DNA from 2 places in the Pseudoalteromonas sp. 120-MNA-CIBAN-0494 genome. Region 1 is predicted to be linked to the other one. Evidence: predicted binding sites of a transcription regulator. Region 1 holds the regulator's gene; the other holds the start of a gene.
The links. Region 1 encodes MetJ, which represses methionine synthesis genes. Its sites were predicted from a motif close to TAGACGTCTAGACGTCTA; they were not measured.

Region 1 (4,906 bases):
TGTACTAAAAATACAGCTAAAAACCTACTACCAAATAACCTTGTTTACTCAAAATGGTTATTTTTTTAGCAAAAATACTAATTAATGCTTGTGTGCTTGATGGTTGTTGGATAAAATCCGCCACCAATAAATTTGTTTTAACGACGTATGGTGCCAGACTCCGGGTTTGGAGAGCGATGCGGCCTTAACTAGAGGTTTCTATGAAAGAAGGTATTCACCCTAAGTACGAAGTAATTTCTGCAACTTGTTCATGTGGAAACGAATTCGAAACTAGCTCTACTCTGTGTAAAAATATTCACCTAGACGTTTGTTCTGCGTGTCACCCGTTTTACACTGGTAAGCAAAAGATTTTAGACACTGGCGGACGTGTTGATCGTTTCAACAAGCGTTTCGGTGCACTTGGTAGCAAAAAGTAATTATTGCTATTTAGTTAAAAAAAGCATCTTAGGATGCTTTTTTTATGCCTAAAAATACTCTAACTTCCCCCTAACCTCGCTAGTTTTAAGTTTATTGCTTTTGCATAACTATTTCCTGTTCTTATTCTCGGTATGCATAAACCTTTGCAGACAAATGACCTAATATTCTCTATATTTTTAATAGCTTAATTTTAAACTCGGTTTCTAAAAGTGGCCAACATGAAGCTATGTGTTGTTAAAGCAGAATAAATAATCGCTTTTAGCTGATTTTATTCACATTTTAAAAACGCTGTTTTGTGAATAATACTTTTAACTAAAATAAGCTTGAAAAGTGCCTTTTAGCACAATTTATATTTATGAAAAGTAGCGATGTTTTTATCGAAGTTGCTGAAAATTCGCTTAAAATTAACAGATCTAGCATATAACAGGATAGACCTGATATTGCTTGGAATTTAAAAATAATAAGGGTATCGTACTTTAAGGCATGTTAAGTGTCGCTTTACTCCCTCTCACTTTAACTTAAATTGCAGGATATAATCGCGTTATGTCGGACTTTCGTGAACAAGCACTACATTATCACTCTCACCCCGTTCCAGGTAAAATCAGCATTGAGCTAACCAAGCCTGCAGAAACGGCTCATGATCTCGCTTTAGCTTATAGCCCCGGTGTAGCTGAGCCGGTGCGTGAAATTGCTGCTGACCCTGTAAATGCCTATAAGTACACAGGTAAAGGTAATTTGGTTGCAGTGATCACCAATGGTACTGCTATTTTAGGTTTAGGAAATTTAGGGCCTTTAGCGTCAAAACCGGTAATGGAAGGCAAGGCGTTGTTGTTTAAGCGTTTTGCAGGCATTGACTCAATTGATATTGAAGTAAAACACCGCACTACCGAAGACTTTATAAATACTGTGGCTAATATTGCTGATACTTTTGGCGGTATTAACCTTGAAGATATTAAAGCACCAGAGTGTTTTGAAATTGAAAAGGCGCTTATTGAACGCTGTAGTATTCCTGTTTTTCATGATGATCAGCACGGCACGGCTATTGTAACGGCTGCAGGCATGATAAATGCACTGGAAGTGCAAGGCAAAGATATTGAAGATGCAGTTATTGTATGTTTAGGTGCCGGCGCTGCAGCGATTGCTTGTATGGAGTTATTAATTAAGTGTGGTGCACTGCGTGAACATATTTATATGCTTGATCGTAAAGGTGTTATTCACACTCGCCGTGATGATTTAAACGAGTACAAACAGTTATTTGCTAACAATACCGATAAGCGTACATTACAAGATGTAATTGAAGATGCTGACGTATTTGTTGGTGTATCGGGCCCTAACTTATTATCGGCCGATGATTTAAAATTAATGGCGGCAAAGCCAGTCGTATTTGCTTGTTCGAACCCAGACCCTGAGATTGATCCGGCACTGGCACACGGCGCACGAAGCGATTTAATTATGGCAACAGGGCGCTCAGATTACCCTAACCAAGTTAATAACGTGTTGTGTTTTCCGTTTATTTTCCGTGGTGCACTTGATGTGCGTGCTAGTGAAATTAACGATGAAATGAAAATTGCAGCAGTTGAAGCTATTCGTAGTATTGCCAAAGAGCCGGTTCCACCAGAAGTACTAAAAGCTGCCGGTGTAGATAAGCTAGCGTTTGGTGCAGAGTATATTATTCCTAAGCCTATGGATCCGCGTTTATTGCCGCGTATTGCTAAAGCAGTTGCATTAGCAGCCATTGCTTCAGGCGTAGCGCAAATAGAGCTGCCAGCAAACTATATGGAATAAGCAGCATTATGTTGCTCGGTATTAAGTTACTTCAGTGTAATTTATAGCCATAAAAAAACCTCAGCATGGCTGAGGTTTTTTTGTTTAAAAGCCGCTGTTTAGTCTTCGTTTAAAACAGGAACTTCTAAGCCCATTTCTTGCATTATTTTTTTCACTTCTTCAGGCACTTTTTCGGCGTTATCTTTACGTAAATCATCATCGTTAGGTAACGGTTGCCCAGTAAACGCATGCAAAAATGCTTCACATAATAGCTCGCTATTAGTTGCATGGCGTAAGTTATTAATTTGCCTACGGGTGCGTTCATCGGTTAGTACTTTTAATACATTTAGCGGGATCGAAACGGTGATCTTTTTAACTTGCTCTGATTTTTTCCCGTGTTCTGCGTATGGGTGAATATACTCGCCATTCCATTTTGCCATAAGATGTATCGTTGCCTCAGATTATTAATTGCTCACCCTACTAAAAAATAGCGCGAATATGCGTGAAATTCTATCGATTTAAACAAATTAGTCAAATACTTGTTGCACAGATGGCTAGGTGTTTAAATGTTTTGACTTCTTAAGTTGAATGAATTACTGTTTTAGACGTCTAAACATCTAAATAAAGCAGGTAATAAATATGAGTGAAAAAAATAAAGCGACAATTGCAGTTCGCAGTGGTGTCGATGCTGATAAGCACCATGGCGCGGTTGTGCCTCCGCTGTATTTATCAACCACTTATTCGTTTGCCGACTTTGATACAAAACGTCAATATGACTATGGCCGCAGTGGTAATCCAAATCGTGATACTTTAGCCCAAGCACTCAGCGAACTCGAAGGTGGTGCTCGCGGCATTATTACTGCAACAGGAATGGCTGCCGTACATTTAGCCACTCAGCTGCTTAATAGTGACGATACGTTAGTGATCCCCCATGATTGTTATGGCGGCAGCTATCGCTTATTTACCTCATTACAAAAGCGCGGCCTATTAAAACTCGAAGTGTTAGATTTAACTAAACCAGAAAGTTTGCAGCAAATTTTAGTAATCAAACCTAAGTTAATTTGGATAGAAACCCCTAGTAACCCTATTTTACGTTTAACTGATATTAAAGCAGTAACCGATATTGCGAAACAATGCGGTGCTTTGGTAGCCGCAGATAACACTTTTTTATCGCCTGCATTACAAAACCCGATTAAATTTGGCGTTGATATTGTGGTGCACTCAACCACTAAGTACATAAATGGCCACTCAGACGTGGTTGGCGGTGCGGTTATTGCTGCAACTGACGAACTAGGTGAAGAACTGGCTTGGTGGGCAAATAATATTGGTATAACGGGGGCACCGTTTGATAGTTACTTAACTTTGCGTGGCTTGCGTACTTTAAATGTACGCTTACGGCAGCATCAAGAAAATGCCTTAGCTATTGCTAAGTACCTTGAAAGCTCAAAATTTGTTAGCCAAGTATATTACCCGGGGCTAGAGTCGCATCCACAACATGAATTGGCTAAAGCACAGCAACTTGGTTTTGGTGGCATGGTTAGTTTTGACATTAAAGGTGATGTAAATGACGCAGCTGCATTTTTAACAAACCTTAAAACATTTAGCTTAGCTGAATCTTTAGGTGGCGTAGAGAGCTTAATATGCCACCCAGCAACAATGACGCATGCAGGAATGGAAGCCGAGGCTCGTTTAGCCGCTGGCGTTGGCGATACGCTTATTCGTGTGTCGGTAGGTATTGAAGATGTAGCAGATTTATTAGCAGACTTTGATCGGGTATTTAATTTAGTGCAACCAGGTCAGCACAATAACGCAGGTAAAGCAGGTGCTAGCGCAAGTAGTAATGTTAAATTGAGCGCTGCTCACCCGGCGTTGTGGTAATTAATATGACTAATAATATTCATAAGTTTGGTGGTTCGAGTTTAAGCTCAGCCGAGCGCTATAAAAGCGTTGCAAAAATAATTATAGGGCAAGCTCAGCCCGGTGATTGTGTAGTGGTATCGGCTGCAGGAAAAACCACAGATACATTAGTAAAACTGTGGCAAAGTTATCAGCAGCACGATACTCAAGCGCTCGCTGATATTGTATTGCAATTAAACAATCATCAAAGTGATTTAATAACGCAGCTACTGCAGGGCGATTTAAAGCGCAGCGCTTTAACCACTCTAAATAAAGAGCTAAGTTTAGTTGCTAAATTAGCGAGTACTGAGCAGTTGCAAGAAGCGGCGCTACTCGCCCATGGTGAGTTGTGGTCAGCTCGTTTGCTCGCTGCGTATTTACAGCAACTTAATGTTGCTGCATGCATGCAAGACGCAAGAGGCTTGTTTACGCTAAGTGATGGACAATTATTGCATAGCCAAAATACACAGCAGTGTAGTGAGCTTATTAGCCAGCACAAAATTAACGTGGTAACAGGGTTTATTGCGGCTAATACCCAAGGCGATACGGTCACTCTTGGTCGCAATGGTAGTGATTACAGTGCAACCTTATTGGCAAGTTATTGCAATGCTAAACAAGTATATATTTGGACCGATACACAAGGGATATTTAGTACCGACCCACGTAAAGTTAACAAGGCCATTAAATACGCTAAGGTATGTAGAGCGCAAGCTAACTTATTGGCAAGATTAGGTAACCCCGTTTTACACGCTAAAACATTATCGCCACTTAAAAATACCGATATAAAGCTTGCGGTGCGCAGTAGTTTTGACGTGCAAGCAAGCTCAAC
Region 2 (4,906 bases), on a different contig from region 1:
TTTAAGCCACTCTTCGTACTCAGTGTAGTTACCATCAAAGAAGTTAATTTGGCCTTCGTCGCGGTAATCTAAAATATGTGTAGCAATACGGTCAAGGAACCAACGGTCATGCGATATACACATTACACAACCAGGAAACTCTAAAATAGCGTTTTCTAGTGCACGTAGTGTTTCAACGTCCAAGTCGTTAGTTGGCTCATCGAGTAGTAACACGTTACCGCCAGCTTTTAATAACTTAGCAAGGTGTAAACGGTTACGTTCACCACCCGATAGGTCTTTAACAAACTTTTGCTGATCGTTACCTTTAAAGTTAAAACGGCTAACGTAAGCACGGCTTGGGAACTCAAAATTACCAATTTTAAGTACGTCTTGCCCGTCAGATATTTCTTGGAAAACAGTTTTGCTTTCGTCCATACCGTCACGGAACTGATCAACCGTTGCAATGTGTACGCTTTCACCTATGGTGATGTTGCCGCTGTCTTGCTGTTGCTCGCCGCTGATCATTTTAAACAGTGTTGATTTACCCGCGCCGTTAGCACCAATAATGCCCACAATGGCACCTTTTGGCATGCTAAAGCTTAAATCGTCGATTAATACACGGTCGCCAAAGCTTTTACGTAAGTTAGTTATTTCAAGCACTTGATCCCCTAAACGTGGGCCAGGCGGAATAAACATTTCGTTGGTTTCGTTACGTTTTTGATAATCAGACTGCTGCATTTCGGTAAACTGCGCCATACGTGCTTTTGACTTAGCTTGGCGGCCTTTAGGGTTTGAACGAACCCATTCAAGCTCTTGCGCAATTGACTTTTGACGTGCTTTTTCAGATTTTTGCTCTTGTTGTAGGCGCGCATCTTTTTGCTCTAACCACGAAGAGTAGTTACCTTCCCATGGAATACCTTCACCACGGTCAAGCTCTAAAATCCAACCTGCTACATTATCTAGGAAGTAACGGTCATGCGTTACCGCCACAACTGTGCCTTCGTAATCGTGTAAGAAGCGCTCTAACCAGGCAACCGACTCAGCGTCTAAGTGGTTAGTTGGCTCATCGAGAATAAGCATGTCTGGTTTTTCAAGTAACAGTCGGCATATAGCAACACGGCGGCGTTCACCACCCGAAAGGTGCTCAATTTTAGCATCCCACTCAGGTAAACGTAGTGCATCGGCAGCGCGCTCTAAAACGTTGTCTATGTTATGACCATCGTGCGCTTGAATAACCGCTTCAAGCTCGCCTTGCTCTTTTGCAAGTGCGTCAAAGTCAGCGTCTTCCATGGCGTATTCGTTATACACTTCGTCAAGGCGTTTAAGCGCGTATTTAACTTCGCCAACAGCTTGCTCAACGATTTCGCGTACGGTTTTGCTTTCGTCTAAAACAGGTTCTTGCGGTAAGTAACCAATTTTAGTGCCTGGTTGTGGAAAGGCATCACCTTCAAAGTCTTGGTCAACACCGGCCATAATACGTAGCAATGTTGATTTACCAGAGCCGTTTAAACCAAGCACACCAATTTTAGCGCCCGGGAAAAAGTGTAACGAGATGTCTTTTAAGATAGTGCGCTTAGGTGGCACAACCTTAGAAACTCGACTCATCGAGAATATAAATTTATCAGGTAAAACCATGGAAAAAACCTTCAAATAATAATAAAAATTACAATGCTCTATTGTAGTGGTTGACGGGTGAGGCAGTCAACGAATGGCCAATTTTAAACCGACAAACAAACTATAAAGTGCACAAAAACGATTATAAAATAGGATGAAAAAAATTCATTTGGATATTTAGACATCTATACATCTATTGGTTGATATTTTTTCTTATCTGTTCATAATAAGTTTTCGGTTTTGATGAATAGGAGTAAAAGGATGCCAATTACAGTAAAAGACGAACTACCAGCTATTGCTCGCCTGCGCCAAGAAAACGTATTTGTAATGCCACAAACTCGTGCAAAAACGCAAGAAATTCGCCCCATGCGTTTGGCTATTCTTAACTTAATGCCTAATAAAGTTGAAACCGAAGTACAGTTTATTCGTTTGCTTGCCAATTCGCCCTTGCAAGTAAATGTAGAACTACTGCGTCTAGACACTCATCGCAGTAGCAGTAATTCAGAGCAGCACCTAGACACCTTTTATCGTTATTTTTCAGAAGTAAAAAACAATAACTACGATGCATTAATAGTTACCGGCGCGCCGCTAGCGCATTTAGAGTACCAGGATGTAGCTTATTGGGATGAGTTTACCGCAATTTTAGATTGGGCTGAGCAGCATGTTACGTCTACACTTTTTTCGTGTTGGGCAGCGCATGCAGCGCTTTATCATCATTATAAAATAAAGCGCGATTTAAAAACCGATAAACTGTGCGGCGTATTTACGCACCAATGTTACTTTGAACATGGGGCGTTAACGCGCGGCTTTGACGACACCTTTTTAGTGCCGCATTCGCGTTATGGCCATGTAGATGTAAATAAAATAAATGCTTGCAATGAACTAGTCGTGCTAGCGGGTTCTGAGAAAGTAGGTGCTTACTTAGTTAAAAATAAGTCGGGCAGCCAAGTGTTTATTACCGGCCACCCAGAGTATGACGCCGACTCGTTAAAAGCTGAATACCAACGCGATTGCGAAAAAAGCGACAATGCGCCCAAGCCCGAAAATTACTTTCCAGATGACGATGCAACTAAACAACCTTCAAAAACGTGGCAAAGCCATGCTTTTTTACTTTTTTCGAACTGGTTAAATTATTACGTGTACCAAACTACACCCTATGATATTAATTTAGTTAGCCAAGACGTAAGGACTAACAACTATGCCGAATAACCCTCTTAATAATGACCAAAATAAGCACGACGAACTAAGTGCAGCGTTAAAAGAGCGAATTTTAATTTTAGACGGCGCTATGGGCACTATGATCCAAGCACACCAATTAGAAGAGCAAGACTATCGCGGTGAGCGCTTTAAAGATTGGCATGTACTTATTCGCGGTAATAACGATTTACTAAGCCTTACGCAGCCTAAAATAATTACCGATATTCATCGTAGCTTTTTAGCTGCCGGTGCCGATATTATCGAAACCAATACCTTTAACTCCACCACCATTTCGATGGAAGATTACGACATGGCTAATCTAAGCCGTGAAATAAACCTAGAGTCGGCAAAATTGGCACGGCTACTTTGCGATGAGTTTAGTGCTAAAACACCCGAAAAACCACGTTATGTAGCGGGCGTACTTGGGCCAACGTCAAAAACTTGTTCATTGTCGCCCGATGTAAACGATCCGGGCTATCGTAATGTTACCTTTGATCGTTTAGTTACTGCCTATGTAGAATCGACCTTGGCACTGATGGAAGGTGGCGCCGATATTATTTTAATCGAAACCATATTCGATACCCTCAATGCTAAAGCTGCATCGTTTGCAGTAGAGGAAGCGTTTGAGCAAGCAGGGCGCACATTACCAGTTATGATCTCCGGCACTATTACCGATGCCTCTGGGCGTACGCTTTCGGGGCAAACTACCGAAGCCTTTTATAACTCTATTCGCCATATTAAACCGCTTTCTATTGGCCTTAACTGCGCCTTAGGCCCAGATTTACTGCGCCAATATGTGCAAGAGTTGTCGCGTGTATGCGAAACCTTTACCTCGGTGCATCCCAATGCAGGCTTGCCTAACGAATTTGGTGGCTACGACCTAGAAGCAAAAGAAATGGCAACCGAAATTATTGATTGGGGTAAGTCGGGCTTTATTAATATTGTAGGTGGTTGCTGCGGCACCACACCTGCGCATATTCGCGCCTTTGCAAAAGGGCTTGAAGGCGTTAAACCACGCCAGTTGCCAGAAATTGAAGTACGCATGCGTTTATCGGGCCTCGAAGCCTGTAACTTAAATTAAGGAGCCGCCAACATGACTCAAAAAATAGCAGTATTTACTAATGTCGGCGAACGTACCAATGTAACCGGCTCCGCCATGTTTAAACGTTTGATCATGGAAGAAGACTATGAAACCGCGTTAACAGTTGCTCGCGAACAAGTAGAAAACGGCGCGCAGGTAATTGATATAAACATGGACGAAGCCATGTTGGATTCAAAAGCCGCCATGGTTAAGTTTTTAAATTTAATTGCCTCAGAACCCGATATTTCTCGCGTACCTATCATGGTCGACTCCTCTAAATGGGAAGTAATAGAAGCCGGTTTAAAGTGCATTCAAGGCAAAGCCATTGTTAACTCAATTTCGTTAAAAGAAGGCGAAGAGCCGTTTATTCGTCAAGCCAAAACCATTAAACGTTTTGGTGCAGCGGCTGTAGTTATGGCCTTTGACACCGACGGCCAAGCCGCCACCGCCGATAGAAAGTTTGAAATATGTGAGCGTAGCTACAAAATATTAGTAGAAGAAGTTGGCTTTGCGCCCGAAGACATTATTTTTGACCCAAATATATTTGCTGTAGCCACAGGGATAGAAGAGCACGACAACTACGCGGTCGAATTTATTGAAGGCACACGGCGCATAAAGCAAAATTTGCCGCACTGTAAAGTGTCGGGTGGGGTGTCGAATGTGTCGTTTTCGTTTCGCGGTAATAACCCAGTACGTGAAGCTATTCACTCAGTATTTTTATATCACGCTATTCAAGCGGGTATGAATATGGGGATTGTTAACGCGGGGCAACTGGCGGTTTACGACGACATACCAGAAGAACTACGCAAAGCCGTTACAGACGTAATACTCAACACCGATCCAGGTGCAGGCGAGCGTTTAGTAGAGCTTGCGCCTAAGTACTCAGGCATGGCACAAGCTGAGCGCGTTGAAGATTTAGAATGGCGCAGTTGGAGCGTTGAAAAACGCCTTGAACATGCCCTTGTTAAAGGTATAACTACCTTTATAGACGAAGACACCGAAGAGTGCCGCGCAGCTGCCGCTAAACCTATTCAC

Region 2: metA (homoserine O-succinyltransferase) is a predicted target of MetJ. The motif match lies at 1,772-1,789, and genes of this name have one in related genera.

What each region holds. Positions count from the first base shown of each region.
Region 1 covers NZ_JBEOOE010000002.1:304,210-309,115, reverse strand. The annotation lists gene rpmE (50S ribosomal protein L31) at 201-416, shown strand; gene AAEY55_RS03110 (malic enzyme-like NAD(P)-binding protein) at 961-2,202, shown strand; gene metJ (met regulon transcriptional regulator MetJ) at 2,301-2,621, opposite strand; gene metB (cystathionine gamma-synthase) at 2,821-4,059, shown strand; gene metL (bifunctional aspartate kinase/homoserine dehydrogenase II) at 4,065-4,906, shown strand, end outside.
Region 2 covers NZ_JBEOOE010000001.1:239,485-244,390, reverse strand. The annotation lists gene ettA (energy-dependent translational throttle protein EttA) at 1-1,614, opposite strand, end outside; gene metA (homoserine O-succinyltransferase) at 1,855-2,802, shown strand; gene AAEY55_RS01105 (homocysteine S-methyltransferase family protein) at 2,792-3,871, shown strand; gene metH (methionine synthase) at 3,884-4,906, shown strand, end outside.